Regions from separate parts of the Streptomyces sp. NPDC017520 genome, predicted to be linked through region 2. Evidence: riboswitches for the same ligand, from Rfam matches in the RefSeq annotation. Region 2 holds a riboswitch; the other holds the start of a gene.

Region 1 (7,544 bases), on a different contig from region 2:
GACCTTGCGGGCACGGCCGAGCAGGTCCAGGCCGGCGTTCTCCAGCTTGAGACCGACCTCCTCGGAGATCACGGTGCCACCGGTGAGGATGGCGATGTCCGCGAGCATGGCCTTGCGGCGGTCGCCGAAGCCCGGAGCCTTGACGGCGACGGACTTGAACGTGCCCTTGATCTTGTTGACGACCAGGGTGGAGAGCGCCTCGCCCTCGACGTCCTCGGCGATGATCAGCAGGGGCTTGCCCGACTGCATGACCTTCTCCAGCAGCGGGATCAGGTCCTTGACGCTGGCGATCTTCGAGTTGACGATCAGGATGTACGGGTCGTCGAGCGACGCCTCCATACGCTCCATGTCGGTCGCGAAGTACGCCGAGATGTAGCCCTTGTCGAAGCGCATACCCTCGGTGAGCTCAAGCTCCAGACCGAAGGTCTGGGACTCCTCGACGGTGATGACGCCTTCCTTGCCGACCTTGTCCATCGCCTCGGCGATCTTGGCGCCGATCTCGGTGTCGGCGGCGGAGATGGAGGCGGTCGAAGCGATCTGCTCCTTGGTCTCCACGTCCTTGGCCTGCTCCAGCAGAGCGGCGGAGACGGCCTCGACGGCCTTCTCGATGCCCCGCTTGAGGGCCATCGGGTTGGCGCCTGCGGCGACGTTGCGCAGACCCTCGCGGACGAGAGCCTGAGCCAGAACGGTGGCGGTGGTCGTACCGTCGCCGGCGACGTCGTCCGTCTTCTTGGCGACCTCCTTGACCAGCTCCGCACCGATCTTCTCGTACGGGTCCTCGAGCTCGATCTCCTTGGCGATGGAAACACCATCGTTGGTGATCGTGGGCGCGCCCCACTTCTTCTCGAGGACGACGTTACGGCCCTTGGGGCCGAGGGTGACCTTGACGGCGTCGGCGAGCTGGTTCATCCCGCGCTCGAGACCGCGCCGTGCCTCCTCGTCGAACGCGATGATCTTGGCCATGTGAAGTGGTCCTCCCGGACAGGGGTGGATTCTCCGGACCGAGAGGCGCCCGCGACGGACGGCCTGCCTGCGTGGTGGTTCCTTGCCCCACCACGCCTGCGGGCCTCACCGGCCCGGTCCAAGTTTCTGTCACTCTCACCTGGAGAGTGCTAACGCCAATGATTAGCACTCGACCCCTGCGAGTGCAAGCGTCCCCCGTCGGATGTGGACAACGGCGCGCCTCGGACGAGGACGGCGGTACGCCTCGGACGCGGGCGGCAGTACGCCTCCCGGCAGGGCCCGGGGCGGACGCACGGAGGGCCCGGTCCCCTGATCCGGGGGCCGGGCCCTGCGTGCGTGAGTAGTGTCGTCGGACGACCGCGCCGAGCTCAGCCGACGGCGAGCTTGACCATGTCGGCCTGGGGCCCCTTCTGGCCCTGCGAGATCTCGAATTCAACTCGCTGACCCTCTTCGAGGGTGCGGTACCCGTCCATCTGGATCGCGCTGTAGTGGACGAAAACATCCGCACCACCGTCGACCGCGATGAAGCCGTACCCCTTCTCCGCGTTGAACCACTTGACGGTGCCCTGAGCCATGCCTAACTCCCCTATTACTGGCCCTTGCACGGGACCGCACTTCGCGGCCCCGGGTCGGAACTCACCCCCCGACAGGAGAGGGTGCGCGGCGCCGCAGCGCATCGACCGCGGCCGAATGTATCCGTCCAACTGCCCTCTGCAACAGGTCAATCGGACGAGAATTCTGGGCGCGGCGGAACACGCGAACATGCGGGTTTGCTGAGATTTACGGGCAAGTCGGGCCAGGCAAAGGGCACTTATGCCGCAAGAGGTTCACGTACTTTGGCTGCTTCTTATCGGGGCCGGGCGCATTCTCATATGCGGGCGGCACGGGCAGCGGACGGGGCTTCCCCAACTGTACCGTGCTCAACCATACAGAATTGCCCCCTCCGCTTCTCTCGCGGAGGGGGCAACTGTGGTCACACAGAGGTGCGATGGGCCGCCGTGGAGCGGCCCGGGCGGTTCAGCAGCCGCCGGCGACGGCGGGGATGATCGAGACGCCCGCGCCGTCCGGCGTGGCGGCGTCCAGGCCGCCCTCGAAGCGCACGTCGTCGTCGTTGACGTACACGTTCACGAAGCGGCGCAGCTTGCCCTGGTCGTCCAGGACGCGGGCCGCGATGCCCGGGTGCTCCTTCTCCAGGGACTCGATGACCTCGGAGAGCTTGGCGCCCTCCGCCGGGACCTCGGCCTGGCCGCCCGTGTACGTACGGAGGATGGTGGGGATGCGGACCTTGACGCTCATGGTGGGGTGCCTTCCTGAAGTCTCGGGTGATCAGTTGGCGGCGAGGCCCGCGGCGCGGAACGCGTCCAGGCTCGGCTTGATGGTCGCCGTGGCCTGCGAGGTCGCGGAGACCGCGTCCAGCGTCTTGAGCCCGTCGCCGGTGTTCAGGACGACGGTGGTGAGCGCCGGGTCGATCACGCCCGCCTCGATCAGCTTCTTCGTCACGCCGAGCGTCACGCCGCCCGCCGTCTCGCCGAAGATGCCCTCGGTGCGCGCCAGCAGCTTGATCGCGTCGACGACCTGCTCGTCGGTCACGTCCTCCACCGCGCCGCCGGTGCGGCGGGCGATGTCCAGGACGTACGGGCCGTCCGCCGGGTTGCCGATGGCCAGCGACTTGGCGATGGTGTTCGGCTTCTGGGGCCGTACGACGTCGTGACCGGCCTTGAAGGCGGCGGAGACCGGGGAGCAGCCCTCGGCCTGGGCGCCGAAGATCTTGTACGGCCGGTCCTCGACGAGGCCGAGCTTGATCAGCTCCTGGAACCCCTTGTCGATCTTGGTGAGCTGGGAGCCGGACGCGATCGGGATGACGATCTGGTCGGGCAGCCGCCAGCCGAGCTGCTCGCAGATCTCGTACGCCAGCGTCTTGGAGCCCTCGCCGTAGTACGGGCGCAGGTTGACGTTGACGAAGCCCCAGCCCTCGCCGAGCGGGTCGCCGATGAGCTCGGAGCAGAAGCGGTTGACGTCGTCGTAGTTGCCCTCGATGCCGACCAGCTCACCGCCGTACACCGCGGCCATGACGACCTTGCCCTGCTCCAGGTCGTGCGGGATGAACACGCAGGAGCGGAGTCCGGCCCGGGCGGCGGCGGCGCCGACGGCTCCGGCCAGGTTGCCCGTGGAGGAGCAGGAGAGGGTGGTGAAGCCGAAGGCGCGGGCGGCCTCGACGGCGATGGCGACGACGCGGTCCTTGAAGGAGTGCGTCGGGTTGCCGGAGTCGTCCTTCACGTACAGGCCGCCGGTGACGCCCAGTTCACGGGCGAGGTTGTCGGCCTTGACGAGCTTGGTGAAGCCGGGGTTGATGTTGGGCTTCTCCGCGACGTCGGCGGGCACCGGCAGCAGCGGGGCGTAGCGCCAGATGTTGTCCGGGCCGGCCTCGATGCGCTGGCGCAGCTCCTCCGGGGATCCGGTGGGCAGGTCGTAGGCCACTTCCAGCGGCCCGAAACAGGACGCACAGGCGAAAAGGGGGCCGAGCTCGAAACGCTCGCCGCACTCGCGGCAGGAAAGCGCCGCGGCGGGGCCGAGATCGACGGCCGGGGCGGAAGAAGCGGTGCTACCGGCGGTGCTACCTGCAACGGTCTGAACAGCCATGATGGCGGAGGTCCCTTTCTCCTCATCTTCCCTGCGACGCGTTTCGCCGCAAGACGGAATTGGCACCTTCCCCACCGTGACCTCGCGGTCGGCAGGAGGGTTGCCGGGACTTCAACGGGCCGTTCCCTCAGTCCCTCTGGATGAGCTCTTATGGCGCTGGATCTTCGATCCAGGCGTTTGTGCGCGCTCCGACCCCGACATGCGACGGCCATACGCGTTGTTCAAGACTGTAACCGAAGCATCGGACCGTTGAGATAGTCGTCCGAACCGCGAGATGGATCACACACAGGGAGTGCCGACCGTGCTCGAAGAGGTGGAACGCTGGCTCACCAGGCGGTCCTGGTCGTCCGGCGACCGCCCGCTGAACCGGCTCACCGACGCCCGGGACGCCGATCCGCACCGCACGTCGGTGAGCGTGGTGCTGCCCGCGCTGAACGAGGAGGCCACGGTCGGCGCGATCGTGGCGACGATCCGCCGGGAGCTGATGGAGAAGGTCCGGCTCGTCGACGAACTCGTGGTGATCGACTCCGGCTCCACCGACGCCACCGCCGCCGTGGCCCGGGCGGCGGGCGCCCGGGTGGTCCACCGGGACGCGATCCTGCCCCGCGTCCCGGCCCTGCCCGGCAAGGGCGAGGTGCTGTGGCGGTCACTCCTGGTGACCAGCGGTGAGATCGTCTGCTTCGTCGACGCCGACCTCAGGGACTTCTCCGCGGACTTCGTCTCGGGCACGGTCGGACCGCTGCTCACCGACCCGTCCGTGCAGTTCGTCAAGGCGATGTACGACCGCCCGCTCGGCGACAGCGCAGGTCAGGGGGGGCGGGTCACCGAGCTGGTGGCACGCCCATTGCTCAATCTGCACTGGCCCCAGCTGGCCGGGTTCGTACAGCCGCTGGGCGGCGAGTACGCGGTGCGGCGGTCCCTGCTGGAGCGGCTGCCGTTCCCGGTCGGTTACGGAGTGGAGCTGGGCCTGCTGGTCGACGCGCTGCACACGGTGGGCCTGGACGCGCTGGGCCAGGTCGACGTCGGCGTACGCAGACACCGCCACCAGGACGGGCAGGCGCTGGGCCGGATGGCGGCGGCGATCTACCGCACGGCGCAGCTGCGGCTCTCCCGGGGCCATCTGGTGCGGCCCTCGCTGACCCAGTTCGAGCGCGGCGAGGACGGCTTCGTACCCCGCACCCATGCGGTGGACACGGAGGAACGGCCGCCGATGCGGGAGATCGCGGAGTACGCGGAGCGCCACGCGGCGTGAGGCGGTGGGCGGCACGAAGCCCGGAGGCGTTTGGGGGCTTCCCGAACGGGCTAGGTTCCGCTACATGGTCTCCGAGCACGCCGAACACGAAACCGAACCCGGATCCGGACCCGAAACCGAAACCGAGCCCGGACCCGGATCCGCGGCCGCTTCCACCGCCCAGGTCCTCGTCGCGTCCAACCGCGGCCCCGTCTCGTACGCGCTCGCCGAGGACGGGACGCTCGACGCCAAGCGCGGCGGCGGAGGTCTCGTCTCCGGGCTCAGCGCCGTCGACGACAAGCTGTGGGTCTGCGCGGCCCTCGGCGACGGGGACCGCGAGGCGGTGCGGCGCGGGGTCGGCGAGGCGGGCGTGCGGATGCTCGACATCGACGCCGAGGTACACGCGGACGCGTACAACGGCATCGCCAACTCGGTGCTGTGGTTCGTCCACCACCTGCTCTACCAGACGCCCGTGGAGCCGGTCTTCGACGCGGAGTTCCGCCGCCAATGGGCTTCCTACGAGACGTACAACCGGGCCTTCGCCGAGGCGCTCGCCGAGGAGGCCGGCCCCGGGGCGTCGGTCCTCGTGCAGGACTACCACCTGGCCCTGGTCCCCGGCATGCTCCGTGAGCTGCGCCCGGACCTCACGATCGGCCACTTCTCGCACACCCCGTGGGCGCCCGTCGACTACTACCGGCTGCTGCCCGACGACATCGCGGAGCAGTTGCTGCGCGGCATCCTCGGCGCGGACCGGGCCGCGTTCCTGACCCGCCGCTGGGCGGACGCGTTCATCGGCTGCTGCACGGAGATCCTCGGCGGGACGGGCCGGACGAGGATCGGGGTGCACGGCCTGGGGGCCGACGCGGACTTCCTGCGCCGGCGCTCGCGCGAGGCCGACGTGGACGAGCGGATGGCGGCGCTGCGGGAGCAGGTGGGCGAGGGCCGGAAGACCATCGTCCGGGTGGACCGCACCGAGCTGTCCAAGAACATCGTGCGCGGCCTGCACGCGTACCGGGCCCTGCTGGACGCCCACCCCGAGTGGCGCGAGCGCGTCGTGCACATCGCCTTCGCCTACCCCTCCCGGCAGGACCTCGCCGTCTACCGGGACTACACGGCGGCGGTGCAGGCCCTGGCAACGGAGATCAACGGGGCGTACGGCAGCGATAGTTGGACCCCGGTCGTGCTCCACGTCAAGGACGACTTCGCACGCTCGCTGGCCGCGTACCGGCTGGCCGACGTGGCTCTGGTCAACCCGATCCGCGACGGAATGAACCTGGTCGCCAAGGAGGTCCCCGTCGTCTCCGACCACGGCTGCGCGCTGGTGCTGTCGCGCGAGGCGGGGGCGTACGAGGAGCTGGGCGAGGACGCGATCGTGGTGAACCCGTACGACGTGGTCGGCACGGCCGAGGCCCTGCACGAGGCGCTGACGATGAGCGCCGACGAGCGGTCCGGCCGCACGAAGCGACTGGCCGAGGCGGCGACCGCACTGCCGCCCCAGCAGTGGTTCCTGGACCAGCTGGAGGCGCTGCGGCAGGGGTGAGGCGCCGGTCTCCCGACTCGGGTCCCGCCGGTCTCCCGACTCGGTTCAGAGCCGCTCGGCCAGAGCCGCCAGGAACGCGACCACGCCGGCCGGGCCCGGCACCGACAGGTCCGCGCGCTCGGCCAGCTCGGGCACCTCGGTGCTGCCGCTGCACACCAGGAGGCCCGGGATGCCGTCAGGGCCCTCGGTCCGCAGCTTCTCCACCGCCGAGAACGCGGCGAGGTCCCCGAGGTCGTCGCCCGCGTAGATCACGGACTCGGCGTCCAGCTCCGCGACGAACGTGGCGAGCGCGACGCCCTTGTCCATGCCGGGTGGCCGCAACTCCAGCACCAGGCGGCCCGGTTCGACGATCAACCCGTGCTTGGCGGCCAGCTCGCCGAGGGGCCCGCGCAGCGTCTCGAATGCCGCCTGCGGGTCCTCGGCACGCCGGGTGTGGACGGCGACGGCCCGCCCCTTCTCCTCGATCCAGGTGCCGTGCCAGGAGTCGAACGCATGCAGTACGCCGGGGAGTTCGGCTCGCACCGCGGCCACGCCCGGATGCGGGGCGGGGGCGTTCACGGTGCCGGTCACGGCGTCCCAGCGTTCTGCGCCGTAATGACCGAGCACGACGAGGTGCTCCAGCCCGGGGACGCCCGCGAAGCCTCCGTAGCGCACCGCGACGCCCGCCGGGCGGCCGGTGATCACGGCGACGGCGGCCACCTTCGGCGCGAGCGCGGCGAGCGCGGCCACCGTGCCGGGGTGGGCGCGGGCCTGCTCGGGGTCCGGGACGATGTCGGCGAGCGTGCCGTCGAAGTCGAGTGCGACGACCGCGCGGTCGGGCCGGGCGAGAACGGCGTCGAGCCCCTCGCGGCCGGCCGGGGTGGTCGGGTTCGGCAGATGTGCGGAGTGGCTGCCCATGGGGCGAGCCTATGCCCTGGACGGGTTGATCACGAGTGTTGTCAATGCGTCGACGGCTGCTCGCGGGTGCTGCGGAACGATCCGGCGACGGCCCCGCGGGCGCTGCGGAACGATCCGGCAGCGGCTCCCCGCGGGTTTGGTGAGCAGCCGCCGACGAGGACTACTCCCGGGCACCCGCGAGTTCGACCGCCCGGGTCCGCAGGGCGAGCGAGGCGGGCAGGACGGCGGAGACGGCGGCCAGGGACGCGGCGGCCGCGACGACGAGGCCGAGCG
Region 2 (7,544 bases):
TCTGCGCCGCGAGCACCGAGAGCCCGCCCAGCAGCCGCAACCGCTGCTTCTCCAGCGGCATCTGGGGATAGCCGGTCTTGGTCACGTTGTAGCCGTCCACGATGAGATGGGCCTGCGGAAGCGCCAGCAGCTGGTCGAGCAGCGCCGGATCGGTCTCCGAAAGGGCCCTGGCCGCAATGTCCTTGGGTGACATCCGGCCGGGCTCCACCGCGTCCACGGTGTCGGCGGGACGTGTCGTCGCCGGGGGCAGCGCCAGCTCCCGCCGCAGCCCCGATGCCGCGTCCAGCACGGTGTCCAGGAGCAGCCGCAGCCGCATGTCCTCCACCGAGCGGCCCTCACGCGCGGCCCGGCGGCTCGCCTCCAGGGCCGCCTCTGCCTCCCCCAGCCGCCCCTTGAGCCGGCGCGACTCGCTCTCCGCGGCGGAGAGCTGGGCCGCCGACTCGGCGCGTACGGTGTCGGCCTCGGCGGCGCCGCGGCGCAGGGCGGCCTCGCCGCGCTTCACCTCGCTCAGGGCGCTGCGCAGCTTGCGGTGCAGCGACTCGGCCTCCTTGCGGGCCGCCTCCAGCTCGGTGCGCAGCCGCTCGGTCTCGGCGCGGGTGTGGGCGCGGGCGCGCTCCAGCTCCTCGCGCAGGTGCTCCAGTTCGCGCCGGGTCTCCTCGTCGGCCCGTTCCGCGTCGGCGCGCTGGACCTCCTCGCCGGCCGATTCGACCAGCTTGACCCAGCCGACCGGGCGCAGCACGTAGGCGGCCGCGGCCACATCGAGGGGATCGGCGGCGGCGGGCGGCGAACCCGCCTCCAGCGCGCCGGTCAGCTCGGGCTGGGACTGGCCGAGCCGCTCCCCGATGCGCCGCCGGAAGAGGGAGTCGCCCTCCAGCGCGGCGGCCATCGCGTTCCCAGCGAACTTCGCCCGCCGGGTCGGGGTGAACCGGGCGTACTGCCGTAGCTGGGCGGGCAGTTCGGAGACGGTCAGGCCACCGAAGGCGTCCGAGACCAGCGCGATCACCCGCCGTCGGACACCCTCGGGCAGCGGACGGCCGAGCACCTCCGCACCGCCGTCGGCCTCATCGGCCGGTCCGGCGCCGCTGGTCGGCTGATCCACCGTCCGTCACCCCATAGATATGTCGAAGGGTGCGCTCCCTCAGGAAGCGGCACCCGGCCTGTCCACCAGTTCGATCTGGTCCACCGCGTTGCACCAACGACAGCGGACCGACTCGATGGTCTCACTGACGACCTCCCGCTCCTCGACACTCGACTCACCGGCCAGGTCGAGGTGCACGTACTCCACGACCTTGGACGAGCGGGTCACGTCGAAGCGCGTGAGATTGCCGCACAGCGTGCAGCGCCAGCGGGTCGAGTCGGTCGGCAGGGGAACCGTCGTCATCGTTGGGTCCTCTTTCGTCGTCGCCAGAAGCCCGCGCCGGGCGCGCCGCCGCGTCTCCACCTGTCTACGTCAAGGATCTCGCGGTGCGCCGTCGAACTGCGGAAGTCCTGGCGTAACCCTACGGCCTCGCGTATAGGCATCGGCACGGCGAGGCGCTCCGTCCGGTTCTCCACCAGTACGTCATGCTCTGTCCATGATCGATGGGCGGCAGGCCGACTGGCGGACCACGGCGGGGAGGATCCGGGACGCGGCGGCGTCGAGCGGCGCCCCGGTCACCTACGGGCTGATCGCCGTCTGCGGTGTGATCTTCCTGATCAGCCCGCTCTCCGGGTTCGGCGGCGCCGCCCGCGGGAGCGAGGACGCTCTCCTCGCCGCGCAGGCCGGGTACTTCGAGCGGTGGGGAGTGATCCCCGCCGAGCTGTGGGCGGGGTCCACTCATGCGCTGATCACACCGTTCACCGCCCTGTTCGTGCACGGCAGCTGGCTGCACCTGCTGGGGAACCTGCTGTTCCTGTACGTCTTCGGCGCGATGGCCGAGGAGCGCATGGGCCGGTTGCGGTTCGCCCTGTTCTACGTGGGCTGCGGCTATGTGGCGCTGGTCTGCTACGCGGCGGCGCACGCGGACTCCGGGCAGACGCTGGTCGGTGCGTCGGGGGCGATCTCCGCAGTGCTCGGCGCGTTCCTCTACCTGTTCCCCAGAACCCGGGTGACCAGCCTGTTCCCGTTCCTCTTCTTCCTGCCGCTGCGCTTCCCCGCCTGGATGGTGCTGGTCTTCTGGTTCGGGCTCCAGTGGGCGGCGGCGCAGGGGGCGGGCAGCGGGCCCGGGGTGGCGTACCTGGCGCATGTGGCGGGTTTCGTGGCCGGGTTCCTGTACGCCTGGGTGCGCTACAGGGGTGGGGCGGGAGGCCCTAGAGTGAAGGTTCCAGCCACCGAGGGAGACAGCCAGCCGTGATCACCGCGATCGTGCTCATCAAGACCAGCGTGGACCGGATTCCGGAGATCGCCGAGGCCATCGCCGCGCTGGACAGTGTCAGCGAGGTCTTCTCCGTCACCGGCACCTACGACCTGATCGCCATGGTCCGGGTCGCCAGGCACGACGACCTCGCCGATGTCATCCCCGGCCGGATCAGCAAGATCCCGGGCGTCGAGGGCACCGACACCCACGTGGCGTTCCGTACGTACTCCCAGCACGACCTGGAAGCCGCCTTCGCCATCGGCCTCGACGCGTAAGGCCTCTCGTGGCCGATCAGGCCGGGGACGGGCGGTGCGCCTGTCCCCGGCCGAGGTGTTTCGTCAGGACGTGTCAGACCTGGGCGGCCTCGCCGCGGTCCGGGACGCAGCGGCCGTCCTCGGTGCGGTAGTTCCAGCGGGCGCCCTCGCGGACCAGCTCGGAGACCGCGCGCAGGAACCGGTCGATGTGCTCGTCGGGCGTACCGGCGCCGAAGCTGACGCGGATCGCGTTGAGCGAGCTCTCGCCCGGCTCGCCTTCCGGCGCACCGCACTCGCCCGGGTCCTGCGGGTCGCTGCCGAGCAGGGTGCGCACCAGCGGGTGGGCGCAGAAGAGGCCGTCGCGCACGCCGATGCCGTACTCGGCGGAGAGGGCGGCGGCGAAGTGCGAGCTGTTCCAGCCGCGCACCACGAAGGAGATGACGCCGACCCGGGGGGCGTCGTCGCCGAACAGCGAGAGCACCCGCACCTCGGGCACCTCGGCGAGCCCCTCGCGGACCCGGCCCACGAGCTGCTGCTCCCGGGCGACCAGGTCCTCGAAGCCGGCCTCGGTCAGGGCCTTGCAGGCGGAGGCGATGGAGTAGACGCCGATGACGTTGGGCGAACCGGCCTCGTGGCGGGCGGCCGTGGTGTGCCAGTCGACGTCCACGCCGCCGTCGGCGCGCCGGGCGACCTTGCGGGACGCGCCGCCGCCGGCGAGGTACGGCTCGGCGGCCTGGAGCCAGTCGGCGCGGCCGGCCAGGACGCCGGAGCCGAAGGGCGCGTACAGCTTGTGGCCGGAGAACGCGACCCAGTCGACGTCCAGTTCGGCGATGTCCACGGGGTGGTGCGGGGCGAGCTGCGCGGCGTCCAGGACGATCCGGGCGCCGTGTGCGTGGGCGGCGGCGGCCAGTTCCCGTACCGGCCACAGCTCGCCGGTCACGTTGGACGCGCCGGTGACGCAGACGAGGGCAGGGCCGTAGGGGTCGCGGTCGGCGAGCACGCGCTCCAGGGTCTCGACGGCCTGGGCCGGGGTGCGGGGCGCGTTGAGGTAGGTGACCTGGGCGTCGCGCCAGGGCAGCAGGGACGCGTGGTGCTCGGTCTCGTAGACGAAGACCTGGCAGTCGGCGGGGATCGCTGCGGCCAGCAGGTTGAGGGAGTCGGTCGTGGAGCGGGTGAAGACGACCTGGTCGTCCGCGCGGCAGCCGAGGAACTCCGCGACCGTACGGCGGCTGTTCTCGAAGAGGTCGGTGGAGAGCTGCGAGAGGTAGCCGGCGCCTCGGTGGACGCTGCCGTAGTACGGGGCGTACGCGGCGACGTCGTCCCAGACCCGCTGGAGGGCCGGGGCGCTGGCGGCGTAGTCGAGCGCGGCGTAGGTGACCTCACCACCGGTGACGAGCGGGACCGTGACGTTCTGCCCCAGAACGGGCAGCGGGGCACAAACCGACGAGTCGAGGGCAGCGGTGGGGACAGACATGGCGAACTCCCGTAAAAGGCAGGCGAAATCCATGCGCCGGCAGTACGCGGCAGCGCAGGGAGGGGGGAAGAAAAAGGGTGCGCGGAAGGAGGGCGACAAGCCCTAGCGCATTCGCTTGCTCACAGAAGACTCCCTAGGGACCAGGACCCCGGGGGCTGGCATCCGCTGGATGCCGAGGGGCCCGCGCTTGCCGCAGACCTCGCTGCCTGCGGCCTGGTCTTCACCCGGGGCACCCCGCCACGGACGGAGGGTTGCCGGACAGCGGGCCGGGGCCGTAGTCGCTGTCACTCATGACCTGCGCAGCATCTTGCCATACGTGTGCACACGCGCAAGGGCGCAGTCCGGCATCCGGACTGCGCCCTGTGCCACACCGTGCGGGCCGCAGGCGGCTCCGTCGCGCGTTCAGGCGTTGCTGGCCACCACCCAGCGCTCCAGGGCCCGCTTGGCGGCCCCGGAGTCGATGGACTCGGCCGCGACGAGGATCTTCGCCGCGAGCTGCTCGGTCAGCGTGCCGGGGGCCGGGTCCAGGGCGACCAGGGCCGCCGCCGAGTTGAGCAGCACCGCCTCCCGTACCGCGCCGCCCTCGCCGTCCAGCAGCCGGCGGGCCACATCGGCGTTGTACGAGGCGTCGGCGCCGCGCAGCGCCTCGACGGGGACGATGGGCAGCCCGACGTCGCGCGGGTCGAAGGGCTCCCCGCGGACCGAGCCGTCGCGCACCACCCAGACCCGGGAGGTAGCGGTGGTGGTCAGCTCGTCGAGGCCGTCGTCACCGCGGAAGACCAGGGCAGAGTTGCCCCGGTCTGCCAGCACGCCCGCGACGATGGGCGCCATCCGGGCGTCGGCGACGCCGACCGCCTGGGCGCGGACCTGGGCCGGGTTGGTGAGGGGGCCCAGGATGTTGAACGTGGTCTGCGCGCCGAGTTCCTTGCGGGCCTTGGCGGCGTACCGCAGGGCGGGGTGGAACTTCACGGCGAAGCAGAAGGTGATGCCCGCCGCTTCGGCGACCTCGACGACCCGCTGCGGGGTCAGCTCCAGGTTGACGCCGAGCTTCTCCAGCACGTCGGAGGAGCCGCTGGCGGAGGAGGCGGCCCGGTTGCCGTGCTTGACGACCTTGGCGCCGGTGCCGGCGATGACGATCGCGGACATGGTCGAGATGTTGACCGTCCTGGCGAGGTCGCCGCCGGTGCCGACGATGTCGACGGTCCGGCCCGGTACGTGGATGGTGTTGGCGTGCGCGTACATCGCGCGGACCAGTCCGGTGACCTCGTCGACGGTCTCGCCCTTGGCCCGCAGCGCGACGGCGAACCCGGCGATCTGCGCGTCGGTGGCCTCGCCGCTCATGATCCGGTCCATGGCCCAGGCGGTCTCCTCGGAGCTGAGGTTCTCGCCGCGCAGGAGGGGGTTCAGCAGGCCGGGCCAGGAACGGTCCGCCACGCTGTCGCCGCCGTTCGGGGTCACAACGTTCATGGTCCGCTCCAGGGTCCACAGCCGGTCAGGAAAGATGGCTCCACCCTATCCAGCCGGGCGGACCGCGAAGAGCCCCGTCCATCGAATGGACGGGGCTCTCACGGTGGCGATCAGTTCAGGTGATCAGTGGTGGCCGTGGCCCTCGCTGATCTCCTTGTACTCCTCGGGGGTTGCCTTGGGGATCTGGTTCCCGTCGGCGTAGTACCCCTTGCTGAGCTTGGCGCGCAGCTTCTGCACCGGGGAGATCTTGCGCTTGACGCCGTTCTCGTCGACCGCGGGGCCGAGGTCGAGCGGCTGGTACTGCTCGTGCGCCGTGAGCGTGTGCAGCTGCCCGGGGCTGAGCGGCTCGTGGATCTCGACGAACTCACCGTGCGGCAGGCGCTTGATGATGCCGGTCTCGCGACCGTGCAGCACCTTCTCCCGGTCGCGGCGCTGGAGGCCGAGGCAGATCCGCTTGGTGACGATGAACGCGATGACCGGTCCGACGAAGAAGAAGATCCGGACGAACCAGGTGATGGCGTTGATCGACAGGTGGAAGTGCGTGGCCCACAGGTCGTTTCCACCGCCGATGAGGCCGATGAAGTACGCCGTGATCCAGGCGACGCCGAAGCCCGTACGGGTCGGGACGTTGCGCGGGCGGTCCAGGATGTGGTGCTCGCGCTTGTCGCCGGTGACCCAGGACTCGATGAACGGGTACACCGCGATCGCGGTGAGGACCACGCCGAAGCCGACCAGCGGGATGAACACGCCCAGGGCGAGCGTGTGGCCCCACAGGTTGATCTCCCAGCCCGGCATCACACGCACCAGACCCTCGGCGAAGCCCATGTACCAGTCGGGCTGGGCGCCGGTGGACACCTGGTCGACCCGGTACGGGCCGATGGCCCAGATCGGGTTGATCGTGGCGATGGCCGAGATGGCCGCGATGACGCCGAAGACGAGGAAGAAGAACCCTCCGGCCTTCGCCATGTACACGGGCAGCAGCGGCATGCCGACGACGTTCTTGTTGGTCCGGCCGGGACCCGCGAACTGCGTGTGCTTGTGGTAGAAGACCAGGATCAGGTGGGCCACCAGCAGGCCGAGCATGATGCCCGGCAGCAGCAGGATGTGGATCGAGTAGAACCGGGCCACGAAGTCGTGGCCGGGGAACTCGCCGCCGAACAGGAACATCGAGATGTACGTACCGACGATCGGCACGGACAGGATCGCGCCCTGGGTGAAGCGGACACCGGTACCGGAGAGCAGGTCGTCCGGCAGGGAGTAGCCGGTGAACCCGGTGAACATGCCGAGCACGAACAGCAGGAAGCCGAAGAGCCAGTTGATCTCGCGCGGCTTGCGGAACGCGCCCGTGAAGAAGACGCGCATCATGTGCACGAACATGGCGGCCAGGAAGATCAGCGCCGCCCAGTGGTGGATCTGCCGGACGAGCAGACCACCCCGGACCTCGAAGCTGATCTTCAGGGTCGAGGCGTAGGCCTCGGACATCCGGATGCCCTGCATGGGCTCGTACGGACCGTGGTAGACGATCTCGCCCATGCTCGGCTGGAAGAACAGCGTCAGATACACACCCGTGAGGATGATGATGATGAAGCTGTAGAGCGCGACCTCACCGAGCATGAAGGACCAGTGGTCCGGGAAGATCTTGCGCATGTTGGCCTTGGCGAGGCCGTAGATGCCCAGCCGGCCGTCCGCCCAGTCGGCCACCCGCTCGCCGGCCGGAGCCTTGCGCCCGCTCGCCGGACCGGCGGCGGAGGGGTTCTTTGTCGCAGTACTCATCCGCGCTCCCAGAAGGCAGCACCGACGGGCTCGTCGAAGTCGCCGAGCGCCTCGAGGTTGCCCTCGCTGTTGACACCGATCCGCAGCTGCGGAAGGGGGTGGCCGGCCGGACCGAAGATGACGCGAGCGCCGTCGGAGAGGTCGAAGGTGGACTGGTGGCACGGGCAGAGCACGTGATGCGTCTGCTGCTCGTACAGGCTGATCGGGCAGCCGACGTGGGTGCAGATCTTGGAGAACGCG

The links. A riboswitch is a leader RNA that binds a small molecule or an ion and turns the genes downstream of it on or off. The one in region 2 is predicted to bind S-adenosylmethionine.
Region 1: it holds a riboswitch for S-adenosylmethionine, as region 2 does, so the genes downstream of both, thrC (threonine synthase) here and ACH4KB_RS05775 (aminotransferase class V-fold PLP-dependent enzyme) in region 2, are expected to answer to the same signal.

The regions. Positions count from the first base shown of each region.
Region 1 covers NZ_JBIRKB010000003.1:190,145-197,688, reverse strand. Annotated here, with positions in the region: gene groL (chaperonin GroEL) at 1-963, opposite strand, end outside; gene ACH4KB_RS08670 (cold-shock protein) at 1,332-1,538, opposite strand; gene ACH4KB_RS08665 (MoaD/ThiS family protein) at 1,981-2,259, opposite strand; gene thrC (threonine synthase) at 2,290-3,603, opposite strand; SAM riboswitch class I at 3,623-3,750, opposite strand; gene ACH4KB_RS08655 (glucosyl-3-phosphoglycerate synthase) at 3,905-4,855, shown strand; gene ACH4KB_RS08650 (trehalose-6-phosphate synthase) at 4,920-6,374, shown strand; gene otsB (trehalose-phosphatase) at 6,420-7,271, opposite strand; gene ACH4KB_RS08640 (FtsX-like permease family protein) at 7,432-7,544, opposite strand, start outside.
Region 2 covers NZ_JBIRKB010000002.1:372,459-380,002, forward strand. Annotated here, with positions in the region: gene ACH4KB_RS05755 (NYN domain-containing protein) at 1-1,099, opposite strand, end outside; gene ACH4KB_RS05760 (hypothetical protein) at 1,139-1,381, opposite strand; gene ACH4KB_RS05765 (rhomboid family intramembrane serine protease) at 1,575-2,333, shown strand; gene ACH4KB_RS05770 (Lrp/AsnC family transcriptional regulator) at 2,330-2,611, shown strand; gene ACH4KB_RS05775 (aminotransferase class V-fold PLP-dependent enzyme) at 2,685-4,064, opposite strand; SAM riboswitch class IV at 4,243-4,360, opposite strand; gene trpD (anthranilate phosphoribosyltransferase) at 4,467-5,531, opposite strand; gene ACH4KB_RS05785 (cytochrome bc complex cytochrome b subunit) at 5,655-7,304, opposite strand; gene ACH4KB_RS05790 (Rieske 2Fe-2S domain-containing protein) at 7,301-7,544, opposite strand, start outside.